Regions from separate parts of the Cupriavidus sp. C3SS-1 genome, predicted to be linked through region 3. Evidence: predicted binding sites of a transcription regulator. Region 3 holds the regulator's gene; each other region holds the start of a gene.

Region 1 (4,468 bases), 1.3 Mb from region 3:
TTGCGGTAAGCCGGGCCGATCTGGTCGCATTGCGTCGGATACGGCACCCAGTCGGAACAAGCCTCCGCATCCAGCACGTTGAGTTGCTCGTCTATCGTGACGCGCAGCCACAGGTCGTGCAGCGGCTGTCCAACCGGACGGATCCGGCCGCCAGCGAGGTCAATGTCACGCGGCTTGGTGTCGGTCAGGTTGACCTCGATGTCCCACAAGCCGTCTTCCCTGAGGTAAGCCTGGGCCGTAATGGCGCGGGTATGACGCAGGGAGCGGTTGACGGGCTGGGAAAGAGGCATGACCAGACTGGGAATACGGGGGCAAGGTACCGTGGAAAGGCAACGGCGCCGAAAAACCCGAAGAGTTTAACATGCCGGACCGCTTTGCCCGGGAACATCCGCATGCGCCAAGTGTCGGCGTCGGATTGTCGGCCAACGGGAGCGGAAAACCGGCGGATAAAAGCCATATGGCCGCTCCCGGTGCCGGACTCGGCCCGCGGCGTAGCTGGCATACGGCCGAATACACTTGTCGCCAGTACTGGTATTGCCCTGAACTCAGGCCGGATACGCGGGCCGGCCGCCCTATTCCATCCCGTCCGGATACTCGTCCTCGGCGCCCTGGATCACCTTGCCGATGACCGAGCGCGAAAAACCGCGCGCCATCATGAAACGGATTTGCTTCGCCCGCTCTTCCGGCGTGGCCGGCGGGGTGCCGAAACGCTTGCGCCAGACCTCGCGCGCGCGCTCGGGCTCGGACTCGCGCAGGCGATCTCGCAATTCGCCCAACTGCTCGCTGCCAAGCTGGTGGGTCTTGGCCTCCTGGATGACGCGGGCTGCACCGTAGCGGCTGCCGCGGCGGTGCAGCAGGCTGTCGGCAAAACGCTGGTTGGACAGCCAGTTCTCGCGCTCGAGCGCATCGAGCAGCTGTTCGAGCTGCTCGGGGGATTCCGCGTGCGGTGCCAGCTTGCGCGCCAGTTCCGCCCGGCTGTGCTCGCGGCGCGACAGGTAGCCTACGGCGCGGGCCTTGAGGGAAAGCGGGGGTCGGGTGGCCATCGGCGCAATTCGGAATTCGGAATTCGGGTAAGGCGGGAAACAAAAAAGGCTGGCGCATCGGCAATGCGCCAGCCCCCTGGAGCGTGCCTGTCGGCAGCGCTCAGTCTTGTTCCACGACCGCGGCCGCCTGCACGCCATTCATCGGCGCCACGCCCAGCGCGGTGCGGACCTTGTTCTCGATCTCCTGGGCAATGTCCGGGTTCTCGCGCAGGAATTCGCGCGCATTGTCCTTGCCCTGGCCGATCTTGTCGCCGTTGTAGCTGTACCAGGCGCCCGACTTCTCGACGATCTTGGCGTCCACGCCCAGGTCGATGATCTCGCCCTGGCGCGAAATACCCTGGCCGTAGAGGATATCGAAGAAGGCCTCGCGGAACGGCGGCGACACCTTGTTCTTGACCACCTTGACCTTGGTCTCGTTGCCGATCACGTCGTCGCCCTTCTTGATCGAACCGATACGGCGGATGTCCAGGCGCACGGAGGCATAGAACTTCAGTGCATTGCCGCCCGTGGTGGTTTCCGGCGAACCGAACATCACGCCGATCTTCATGCGAATCTGGTTGATGAAGATCACCAGGCAGTTGGTGCGCTTGATGGTGCCGGTCAGCTTGCGCAGCGCCTGGCTCATCAGGCGGGCCTGCAGGCCGGGCAGCGAATCGCCCATTTCGCCTTCGATTTCGGCCTTGGGGACCAGCGCGGCCACCGAGTCGATGACGATCAGGTCGACCGAGCCCGAACGCACCAGCGCATCGGTGATTTCCAGCGCCTGCTCGCCGGTGTCCGGCTGCGAGATGAGCAGGTCGCCGACGTTCACGCCCAGCTTGCCCGCGTAGTTGACGTCGAGCGCGTGCTCGGCATCGATAAAGGCGCAGGTGCCGCCCAGCTTCTGCATTTCGGCCACGACCTGCAGCGTCAGCGTGGTCTTGCCCGACGATTCCGGACCATAGATCTCGACCACGCGCCCGCGCGGCAGGCCGCCGACGCCAAGCGCGATGTCCAGGCCGAGCGAGCCGGTGGATACCACCTGGATATCCTTTTCGACCTCGCCATCGCCCAGGCGCATGATCGAGCCCTTGCCGAACTGCTTCTCGATCTGGGAGAGCGCGGCGGCAAGCGCCTTCTGCTTCTCGGCGCTCACGCCGGCACCTGCCTTCTTGTCGTCCATGGTCGTCCTTGAGTCAAATGTTGAGTCAATGGTGGTATAAAGGGTCGAATGTGGCGCGGCACCGGCATTTCAGAATTTTCCGGCTCTTCCGGCTCTTCCGGCTCTTCCGGCTTGCTGCCGACCGGTTTCCCGGGTCTCGCCACAACTACAAAATCACCCGACTGCCTGCACAGCCGCCTTCTGCTGCGGCCTGCGCGGAATGTGCGGGTACTGTATAAAAAAACAGTATGCTTGGCAAGCCCTGTCCGCATTGTTTGCGTGGCCGCTGGCAATGCCGGCCGTGGTGGAGACAACCATGCGCATTCTGATCGCCGAAGATGACGATGTGCTGGCCGACGGCCTGACGCGCTCGTTGCGTCACTCCGGTTATGCCGTCGACCATGTCACGAATGGCCTGGAGGCCGATTCCGCGCTGTCGACCCAGAATTTCGACCTGCTGATCCTGGATCTGGGCCTGCCGCGCATGCCGGGCCTGGAAGTCCTGAAGCGCCTGCGCGCGCGCGGCGCCATGCTGCCGGTGCTGATCCTGACCGCCGCGGACAGCGTGGGCGAGCGCGTCAAAGGCCTGGATCTGGGCGCCGACGACTATATGGCCAAGCCTTTCGCGCTGACCGAACTTGAGGCCCGGGTGCGCGCGCTGGTACGACGCGGCGCAGGCGGCGGCGCCACGCTGATGCGCCATGGCCCCCTGTCCTTCGACCAGGTCGGTCGCATTGCCTATATGAACGATCAGATGCTGGACCTGTCGGCGCGCGAAATCGGACTACTGGAAATCCTGCTGACGCGCAGCGGGCGGCTGGTCTCCAAGGAACAACTGGTCGACCATCTGTGCGAATGGGGCGATGAAGTCAGCAATAACGCGATCGAGGTCTACGTGCACCGGCTGCGCAAGAAGATCGAGGTCGGCGGCATCCGCATCGCCACCGTGCGCGGACTGGGCTATTGCCTGGAAAAATTCCAGCCGGCCGTGGCCGCCCCGAACTAAGGCGTCCGCGCGCCGTTCCCGTCCACGCAGCCGATCACTCGACCGAAACCGCCTACACCCTTTGCCGAGATGAGCCAGCTGCGACTGCCATGGCGGCATCGGCCCGCCAAGGATCCCGCGCCCCCGTCCGGCGCCTCCGATCCCGACGACCTGGCCGACGCCCTGCCCCATCTGGAGGAAAGCACCGCCCACCCCGCCCCGCGCTCGCTGTTCGGCGAGATCCTGGACTGGATGCTGGCGCCGCTGCTCCTGCTGTGGCCGATGAGCATCGCCGTCACGTACCTGGTGGCCAAGTCGATCGCCAACGGGCCGTTCGATCGCGCGCTCGAGGCCAGCGCCATCGTGCTGTCGCAGCAGGTCCGCGAAGTGAATGGGCGCGTCACGCTGCAACTACCGTTGTCGGCGCGCGAGATCCTGCGCGCGGACGAGACCGACAACATCTACTACCAGGTCGTCGGCAAGCGCGGCGAGTATGTCGCCGGTGACCACGACCTGCCGCTGCCATCCGAAGAAGACCAGGGCCATCCCGGCCTGGTCTCGCTGCGCGATGACCGCGTGGCGGCCAACGACGTGCGCGTGGCCTACACCTATGTCGATCTCAAGAACGTCGGCGGTACCCAGCCCGTGCTGGTGCAGGTGGCAGAGACCCTCGACAAGCGCGCGCGGCTTGCCAACGAGATCATCAAGGGCGTGATCCTGCCGCAGTTCGTGATCCTGCCGCTCGCCGTGGTGCTGGTGTGGTTCGGGCTCACGCGCGGGCTCGCGCCGCTCACGGCGATCCAGCAGCGTATCCGCGCGCGCAATCCCGGCGATACCAGCCCCATCGACGAGCGCGCGGCGCCGCAAGAGATCACGCCGCTGGTCGCGTCGTTCAACGAGCTGCTGGCGCGGCTGGACCAGTCGGTGCAGACGCAAAAGCGTTTTATCGCCGATGCCGCGCACCAGATGAAGACCCCGCTTGCGGGACTGCGCATGCAGGCGGAACTGGCACAGCGCGAACAGTCGCCGGAGGAATTGCGCCGGTCGCTGGCGCAGATCGCGGGCAGTTCCGAACGCACGGCGCACCTGGTCACGCAGTTGCTGTCGCTCGCTCGCATGGAGAACCTGGCTGGCGCGGGCAGCATGGCCGCGCTCGACCTGGCCGCGCTGGCGCGCGACGTGGTGAAGGACTGGCTGCCGCGCGCCTGGGCCCGGCAGATCGACCTGGGACTCGATGCCAGCGACCATCCGGTCATGGTCCAGGGCAATCGCCTGATGCTCACCGAAATGCTCAATAAC
Region 2 (4,468 bases), on a different replicon from region 3:
CCCCGCTGCCCACCTGCGCGAACGTGCCGAGCTGCCGCACGCACGCGCGCACCGCCCGGCACAGCGCGCGGTGGCCGCCGAACAGGCGCAGGCTGGCGCTGACGTCGAGCATCAGCGTGGCCGCTTCCGGGTCTTCATCGAACGTGACGAGCGGCGTGAAATGCAGCAGCGCCAGCGCCGCCGCGTGCAGCAGCCCGGCTTCGGCGGCCGGGTTGCGCTCCAGTTGCACCACCTCGGCCGAGAGCGCCTGCACGCCGCCGCGCCGCATGCCGAAACTCACGCCCAGCGCCATGGCCGGGGCGTTGGCCAGCATCACGCGCTCGCGCTCCATCACCACCACCGGCAGGGCATGGTGCAGCGTGCCGAGGGGGGAGGAAGGCGTGGAGGAAGGCGCCGTGGCCAACTCAGGCCAGCTCGGCTGCAGCGCGTCCAGCGACAGGCGCGGCAGATGCACCGCGATCCAGTACGACATGGGCGGAACCTCCCGCAACAACAGGTGAAACATTTGGGGCCGGCGTGGCATGGCCGCCGCGGCGGGCGCCCTCCAGGCCATCCAGCCGCAAGCGCAGCGGTGCTTCGCGCACCGGGCCGCGCCGCTTGTGGAAAACGATGGACAGTTCGTTGCCCGGCAACGGCGACAGCAGCAAGCGCAGCACGGCCGGCGACGACTCGCGCAGTGCCGCGGCCGGGCGCATGGCCCACACCGCGGCGTCGCCGGCCTGTGCCAGCACTTGCAGGCGGCGCATCGCCTCGGGCCGCGCGGCCGGCAGCCACACCAGCACTGCGCCGAACGCCTGGCTGCGCAGCATCTGTTCGGCTGCCCACAGCACATCGGCCTGCTGCGCGTGCTTGCCGGCGCCAGCGGCCGGGCGCACCCAGTAGAGCTGGCGTGCCGGCAAACCCGCCGCGGCCAGCCCCAATGCATTGGGCAGGTAAGGCGGCCCCACCAGCCCGATGCGCCGCCCCGCCGCCGCCAGTGCCCGCAGCGCCGGCAGGAGCAGCCGCAACTCGCCCGACCCGCCCTGCGTGGTCAGCAACTCCGTCACCCCGCCCACCGGCCAGCCGCCGCCGGGCAGTTCCGCCGCCAGCCCGGCATAGCCGGCCGGCCACACCGGCTGGCTGCCGGCGCGGCCAAGCTGGCCGGCGCGCCACAAGCTGGGGTAACGATGCTCGAGCGCCGCCATGGCCTCCTCCCGGCTTGGCGGGGGCTGCTGGTCAGGCGAAGGGAAAGCGGGAGCCTCCGCGGCGGGGGCTGCGGGTGCGGTCATGGGGATGTTTGGGTTTCGCCTGGAGGGGCGGTGGTGATTTTTACGATAACTGTATATTTATACAGTATTCGCAGGAACGCAAGGGGCTCCGTGGAATGTGACGGGATCGGACTTTGGGGGGCGTCGGCGGGGGCTTCTGGTTATGACGGGGTCGTCGCTCTTGACGCCGGCGTAGCCGGCGAAACAGCAGTGCCTGCCAAGAGCGACGCCCCAGTCATAACCAGAGAACCTCCCCCCTTCTCACTTCTCCGGCATCGCCGAAGAATGATGACTCGTAATCAGCCACTGCGATCCGTCCCAGCGATAGGTATAGGTATATCGCGCCTTAACAACAGCCCCCGTCCGCGCAAACGTAAACGTATAAAGCCCCGCATCCACCGCCGAATTGCACCCCAGCTCGATCCGCCGGAAATCGATCCTCCCCGAAGGCCGGTCCTGCAGGAAATGCTGGAAGTAATCTTCCCGCTCCGCCACCGTCAGCCGGGGCTTGTTGGATACCGTCGCCAGCAGAATCGACCGTTCCGCATAATTGGCCGCGACCTTGCGCGGATCCCCCGTCTGCAGCGACTGGTTCCACCGGTCGAACAACGCCGCGATCTCCTGTTCCGAGGTCGCCTTGCAGCTTGCCGCAGGCGCTCCCTGCGCGTTGCCCTGCGTACCCTGATTCATGGCGCACCCTGCGAGCGCGGCCGCCAGCACTGCAATGGGAATCAGCTTCATGGCAACGTCCTCCGTTTGGTATCCGGCGCCTGACCCAGGCTCACCGCATCAAAAGTATGGAATATCCCGCCAGCAAGTGTTAGGCCTGTCCGGCGAGCACCATCGCCGCGCCGGATGCCCCGCCACCCTCAACGGTCCCCTGCGCTGTTGTATCCTCCCGGCACTGTTTCCGGAAATGGCATGTCCGACCCCAACACCCCCTCTTCGTCCAGCCCGGCCGACAAGCCGCGCCGCCTCACCATCCACGATGTCGCACGCGCGGCCGGCGTTTCCCTGACCACCGTTTCGCACGCGCTCAATGACCGTGGCGTGGTGGACCCGGAAACGCGCGCACGCGTCAAGCGCATCGCGGCCGAGCTTGGCTACCGGCCCAGCGTGCGCGCGCGGCGCCTGCAGTCGGGCCGCGCGAACTGCATCGCGCTGCTGTCGTCGATGCCGTTCGCCGTGGCCGGCGGCACGTCGCGCCTGGGCTTCATGATGGAAGTCGCGGCCATCGCCGCGGAAGCGGCCATGGCACGCGGGCTGGGCGTCGTACTGGTGCCGCCGCTGGAAGGCGCCGGCGGCTTGCTGGAAACGCTCGACATCGACGGCGCGGTGGTGATCGAGCCCGTGGCCGGCGACCCGCATATCGCACGCCTGCGCGAACGCGGCGTGAGCATCGTGTCGATCGGCCGCGAACCGCTGACCGATCATCCGGTGCCGTATGTGGACCTGCAATCGGCGCAGACGGCACGCCTGCTGCTGGAACATCTCCATGCGCATGGCCGCAGAAGAATCGGACTGATGATCGGCGAGACCGCGCGGCAGTCCTACGTGGAAACCGAACGCGTCTACCGCGAATTCACGCGCGACATGGATCTGCCGTGCGAACTGGTCAAGGCGCCCGAGGCGCTCGGCGAGGCCGCCGGCGCCGAGGCTTGCGCGCAGTTGCTGGCGCGCATGCCAGGACTGGATGCGCTGTGCGCGCCCGTGGATGCGTTCGCCGTGGGCGCCATGGGCCATCTCCATGCAATAGGCAAGCGCATTCCGGAAGACGTGCAGGTGGTGACGCGCTACGACGGCATCCGCGCGCGCACCGCACAACCACCGCTCACCGCCGTCGACCTGCACCTTGAACGCGTCGCCGCGCTGGCCGTGGAACTGCTGTTCGCGCACCTGTCGGGAAATCGCAGCCAGCATGCCATTGCCGCGCCGGCACCTGAGTTGATGGTGCGCGCGTCGTCGGCAACGGCCTAGCCGCGCAGCAGCACCACCGCGCCCGATACCAGCGCAAACACCAGCACGCCCACGCGCAGCATGCGCTGGTTGATGCGCCGGTGGACCAGGTGGCTGGCCACCATGCCCGCCGCCAGCACGGGCAGCAGTTCCATCGCATAGACCACTTGCTCCATGCCGAGACGGCCGCCGACGGCCAGCACCACGAGCGAAAGCGTCTCGCCCACCAGGAAGCACAGCGCCACCGTGGCACGCAGCGTCGCCACGGGCGCGTGCTGGTAAGCCAGCGCCAGCGGCGGCCCGCCGACACCGGTGGCGGTTTCGGTCACACCCGTGATCAGCCCGGTGGAGGCGAAGGTCAGCCGGCCCGGCGTGAACGCCGGCGCCAGCAACGACACGAGCGCGGCGGCAATGGTGCTGCCGCCCACGATCATGTTGAGCCAGGCCATCGGCATCGCCACCAGCACCCACAGCCCGCCAAACGTGCCGGCCACGCGCCCCGCACTGATCCACCCCGCGCCGCCGAGGTCGATGGCGTGACGCTCGCGCCAGGCCACGTAGGCGTTGAGCGGCAGCATGGCGAGCAGCAGCGCGCCGGGCAGCATGTCCGGCGCCGCCAGCGCCAGCACCGGCACGACGATCAGCGCGAAGCCCATGCCGGTCGCGCCCTGGATCAGCGCGCCGGAGAACACCGCGACGCAGACACTGAACAACGTCATATCCATGGTCATGCTCCCGCCTGGCCAAAACGCGGCGTTTGCGCGTGGCGCGCGCGGTGCGCATCGGCGGGCTCGTGCAGCTTGCGGATCGGCGCGCCGGCAATGGTGTCGCCGGCCATCGCGCGGATATCGCGCATCAGCGCGCGCGCGTCCCAGTCCACCGGCCAGCCGTCCCACAAGCGCAGCCTGCCGTCGACGAACACCGCGCGGATCTGGTCGCGGCTGGCCAGGCGCACCAGTTCCCACGTCAGGTCCCACGAAGGCGCCAGCTCCGGCACGTCGAGATCGACCAGCAGGAAGTCCGCGCGCTTGCCGGCGGCAATCTCCCCGGTCACGCTGCCAAGGCCCGCGACGTCGGCGGCATCGTGCGTGGCCATGTCGAGCCAGCGCCAGCCCGCCCCGCAGGAAGAATCGCCCACGCCGATGCCGAAGGCATAGCGTTGCGCGGCTTCGGCATGGTCGAGCAGCCGGAACCCGTCGCTGCGCGTGCCATCGGTGCCCAGCCCCAGCCGCACGCCGAACGTCGCCATGGTTTCGGCCGGCGCC
Region 3 (4,468 bases):
CGATTCAATCCTTTACGAATGCTTTACATCCAGTGATGTGAAAGACGAGGGCCTTGCTGTTGCGGTGCTTGCGGGTCAGGAATCCTTCGCAATCGAGCAGCGTGCCGAGCGGCAACCGCTCCAAACGCTGGCCAACTGGCCCGATCCCCATCGCTGCAATGGCAAACTCGACCTGCCTCGGCGTTTCCGCCTCGATTGCCGCGCCGCTGTACTGCAAGATGCAGTTCACGACGGGCACGCCGGCCGGGGTGTACCTGAGGGCATCGCGTTCCGCCAGGGTGGCGGCTAGCCGAAGCTGATTCAACGCGTCGCCCCTTGCAGTGTGTTGCCCACGCTGTCGTGATCAGGCTTGCCAGCCACGACAGGCACCGCAATCCGCATTCAGGCAGCCTGGCCTTCGGTGGTCGTTTGCGCGGCCTTGCGGGCTTCTTCGCGCTGCACTTCCTTCATCATCGGCGAAGGAGCGGTTTCGGCCTTCTTGGTCTGCACGATCAGATGGCGCAGCACGGCGTCATTGAACTTGAAGGCGTGTTCCAGCTCGACCAGGGTATCCTTGCCGCACTCGATGTTGACGCAAACGTAGTGAGCCTTTGCCAGCTTCTGGATCATGTAAGCCATCTGGCGACGGCCCCAGTCTTCCACGCGGTGAATCTGGCCGCCTTGCGACGTCACGAGCGACTTGTAACGCTCGATCATGGCCGGCACTTGCTCGCTCTGGTCCGGGTGGACGATGAATACGATTTCGTAATGACGCATTGACGCTCCTTTTGGATAAGCCACCCGGGCGTCACGTCCGGTGCGGCAAGGTTGAATAGCCTTAAAGTATAGCCCGGCTATTGACAATCACGCAACCGCAATCACGCCGAGGCGAACAGCGCCTGGAGCCGGTCCGGCGCCGCCGCCAGCCCCGGTTCTTGCGCAAGCGCCACCAGCAACAGCACCCTTGCCTTATAGGGGTTCAGGTCCGCGGCGGAGACAAACAGGCCGGCATCGGGGTCCGTAACTGGCGGAATCGACACATGACCGGCCCCGGTCCGCGAACTCCGCACCACGGCAACACCGGCCGCGGCGGCGTCCCTGAGCGCCGCGATCAGCGTCTCATGCACCGAACCGTTGCCCGCCGCCGCAACGACCAGGCCGCGTACGCCGGCAGCCACCATTGCGTCCACCGCGATGCGCCCCGGCTGCGTATAGCTCGCGACGATCTCGACCTCGGGCCACCGGGCCGGCACGGGAAAGACCGCCGCAACGGACTGCGTGGGCGTGCGCGGCAGCCGCACCAGCTCGTCCTGCACGAAACCCAGCGGACCGCCCTGCGGCGACGCAAAGGCATCCACCGCCGAGGTATGCGCCTTGGTCACGTCGCGCGCCGCATGGATCTGCTGGTTCAGCACCACCAGGACCCCCTTGCCGCGCGCAGCCGGATGGCCGGCGACGCGCACCGCATCTAGCAGATTGAGCGGACCGTCCGCCGACAACGACGTCGACGGCCGCATTGCGGCGGTCAGTACCACGGGCACCGGACAGGCCTGGGTCAAGTGCAGGAACATCGCCGTCTCTTCGAGCGTGTCCGTGCCATGTGTAATGACGATGCCGGCCACGTCCGGCTCGGCCGACCAATGCTGAATACGCGCGGCCAGCGTCGGCCAAAGCGAGAACACCATGTCCTTGCTATCGATCTGCGCCACCTGCTCGGCTTCAATCCGCGCCATAGACTGCAACGCCGGCACAGCCGCCAGCAACGTCGACACGGGCACCGTCGCGGCCTGGTAGCGCGCGCTGCTGGCCGGATTGGTCGAGGCGCCGGCAATGGTGCCGCCAGTGGCCAGAACCACGATGCGGGGAAGCTGGGACATGGTGGGGGATACAGGGAGCTGAAGTCCGGCGATTGTACCTGCGGCATGCGGGCAAACCGGATGTCGAGCAGACGCTTCTGAAATTCTGCTTGCGCTTGCGCCGATACTGTATAAAATCACAGCATACTGTTTAAACATACAGTGCTCACCCGGCTGGCGGACAAATAGCACCGGGGCACTTATCGGAACGCTTCCATGGCGACCCTGACACCCCGGCAGCAGCAAATTTTCGACCTGATCCGCAATACGATCCGCGGCACGGGTTTCCCGCCCACGCGCGCCGAGATCGCCGCGGAGTTTGGCTTCTCATCGCCCAATGCCGCGGAAGAACATCTGCGAGCGCTGGCGCGCAAGGGCGTGATCGAACTGACGCCGGGCGCGTCGCGCGGCATCCGCCTGAAGGTGGCGCGCAGCGATTCGGAAACCCCCGACCAGTTTTCCCTGCCGATGTCCGGGGTCATGCAGCTGACGCTGCCGCTGGTGGGCCGCGTGGCCGCCGGCAGCCCGATCCTGGCCGCCGAGCATATCGACCGGCAGTACCAGGTCGATGCCTCGGTCTTCGACGAACGCCCCGACTACCTGCTGCGCGTGCGCGGCCTGAGCATGCGCGACGCCGGCATCCTCGACGGCGACCTGCTGGCCGTGCGCAAGGCCAGCGAGGCGCCCAACGGCAAGATCGTCGTGGCGCGCCTGGGCGACGACGTCACCGTCAAGCGCCTGCAGCGCCGTGACGGCGCCATCGAGCTGATCGCGGAAAACCCGGACTTCCCGAACATCATGGTCGGGCCCGGACGCGAAGAGTTCTCGCTCGAAGGCATTGCCGTCGGGCTGATCCGCTCCTCGGGCTTCTGACCAGCGCGGCCAGCCGCGCGCTAGCCGCCGCCCTCCTCCTTGCAGTGCCGACGCCGCCCGCCTGACGGGTGTTGACCCCGCTTTTGCCAATCGAGAGGTGTAGCCATGCCGCAAACCAACCACATCGCCGCACGCCAGCCGGTCAAGCCCGTGCCGTTCCGGCAATCGAAGGGGGTTCGCATCTATCAGGGCGCGCAGCGCCGTACCATGGTTGGCAGCATGGCGGCGATCTGCCGGATGCTGGAACTGGCCGAGCCGACCAAGCTCCTGGCCTGAGGCTTGCCGATGGGCGGGGCCGGCCGGAGTGAAATGCAGCGGTAATGCCGCCCTGACGGCGGCTAGTCGTTGGCGTCGCCGGAGATATGGTCGATCTCATGCCTCGCAGCCGCGTAGGCCGCCTCGATGGCACTGTCTTCCGTTGCCGCGAGCGCGCCGGCGTTATGTCGATGTCCGTGTCCACGGATGACAAACGACCAGTCCCATTGACCGTCGGGCGCCTTGATTGACTGAATCGAGATTTCCCGGCTCTTGTATCGATATTCCATGGCAGCCTCCCGGTGTCCGGGGCATCGTAGCATGAAGGTCCTGACCATCCGAAGCCAGTTGCTTCCCGCTCGGCGGGGGCGGAACAGGGTCGTGCCGAGCCGACGGCCGCACTCTTCAGACCCGCAGCTGCTGTGTCGTTGCCTTCTTACCCAGGATAGCCATTGCGATCAGCCCGAGGGATGGCGTGAAGATCATCGAAAAGGTCAGCCAGACCGCAACGGAGCGGCCCAGAATGTGGGCCAGCAGACCAATCCCGAAAGAACAAAGCAGCCAGATAGCCAGGGCAAGCATGATGATGTGGAGAACGAGTTCGTTACCACGCCAGTATGGAAAACCGGTGCAAATCCATTTGACTCCAGGTGACATCCGCTTGGCGAATCGGGACAGTCGGTATAAACCCCATCCGCCTGCGATCGCCTTGTCGGACAGCGACTGATACCGGCGCGGTGTTCCCAGGCCGACACTATCTGCACAGACTCCAGGAGACAGCCATGGCCAACAAGAATATCCACGTCGTGCCGACCTACAATGGCTGGGCCGTACAGCTCGAAGGCGGGTCCGGAAATGAGCAGCGTTTCACCTGCCAGCAACACGCCATCGCCACCGGCACGGAGAAGGCGAGACGGACGAAGGTCGAGCTGCTGATTCACGGCCGGGATGGACAGATCCATGAAAGGAATTCGTTTGGCCAGGAGACGCCCGACATCAAAGAGTGATGGCTGGGCCGGCTCGCGAAACCGGACACCCAGGACAACGCTCGATATAGCGGCTGGCGAACATAACCCGGCGCGTGTCGCCGGGTTTTTCGCTGCAAGGCGACGTACAATTTTTGCCAGATAGCTCTCTGGCTGGGCGCGGGCTCGCAAACCCGCCTTCGTCAGCCCCTGGTGATCGCCATGATGAAGCTGGTATGGATGATCGCGGCACTGGCCGCCGCCACAGCCACAGCCGCGCGCGCCGAAGACGCCTATGTCTATCCGTTTGACGACATGAGGGTCGGGGAAACGGTTCGAACGCCGTTCCCCACGGTGCTGTACCTGCACAAGAAGTGCGACCTGCCCTTGGCCGGCGCCGATCAAATGCGCTTTTATGCGGCCTACCACGGCGCGTGGGACACCGGTTGCTGGGTGAAAAATCTCCGCGGGGATGCGGTGATCGTCGTGCCCAGAAAGCCGACCAAGACGATTTCGCTCGATGCACTTGCCCGCGCGGAT

The links. Region 3 encodes LexA, which represses DNA repair genes until DNA is damaged. Its sites were predicted from a motif close to ACTGTATNNNNATACAGT; they were not measured.
Region 1: a site for LexA is predicted at 2,415-2,432, ahead of recA (recombinase RecA). Genes of this name have one in related genera too.
Region 2: a site for LexA is predicted at 1,317-1,334, ahead of imuA (translesion DNA synthesis-associated protein ImuA). Genes of this name have one in related genera too.

Annotation. Positions count from the first base shown of each region.
Region 1 covers NZ_CP172699.1:576,358-580,825, reverse strand. The annotation lists gene ACIGJC_RS02770 (DUF2889 domain-containing protein) at 1-290, opposite strand, end outside; gene recX (recombination regulator RecX) at 573-1,043, opposite strand; gene recA (recombinase RecA) at 1,144-2,205, opposite strand; gene ACIGJC_RS02755 (response regulator) at 2,501-3,190, shown strand; gene ACIGJC_RS02750 (sensor histidine kinase N-terminal domain-containing protein) at 3,260-4,468, shown strand, end outside.
Region 2 covers NZ_CP172700.1:953,688-958,155, reverse strand. The annotation lists gene ACIGJC_RS20380 (Y-family DNA polymerase) at 1-472, opposite strand, end outside; gene imuA (translesion DNA synthesis-associated protein ImuA) at 405-1,268, opposite strand; gene ACIGJC_RS20370 (SgcJ/EcaC family oxidoreductase) at 1,509-1,988, opposite strand; gene ACIGJC_RS20365 (LacI family DNA-binding transcriptional regulator) at 2,169-3,224, shown strand; gene ACIGJC_RS20360 (sulfite exporter TauE/SafE family protein) at 3,221-3,928, opposite strand; gene ACIGJC_RS20355 (amidohydrolase family protein) at 3,931-4,468, opposite strand, start outside.
Region 3 covers NZ_CP172699.1:1,891,634-1,896,101, forward strand. The annotation lists gene rpsR (30S ribosomal protein S18) at 1-1, opposite strand, end outside; gene priB (primosomal replication protein N) at 5-304, opposite strand; gene rpsF (30S ribosomal protein S6) at 382-756, opposite strand; gene ACIGJC_RS08750 (asparaginase) at 858-1,856, opposite strand; gene lexA (transcriptional repressor LexA) at 2,052-2,708, shown strand; gene ACIGJC_RS08760 (hypothetical protein) at 2,814-2,984, shown strand; gene ACIGJC_RS08765 (hypothetical protein) at 3,047-3,253, opposite strand; gene ACIGJC_RS08770 (hypothetical protein) at 3,369-3,545, opposite strand; gene ACIGJC_RS08775 (DUF2188 domain-containing protein) at 3,746-3,970, shown strand; gene ACIGJC_RS08780 (hypothetical protein) at 4,151-4,468, shown strand, end outside.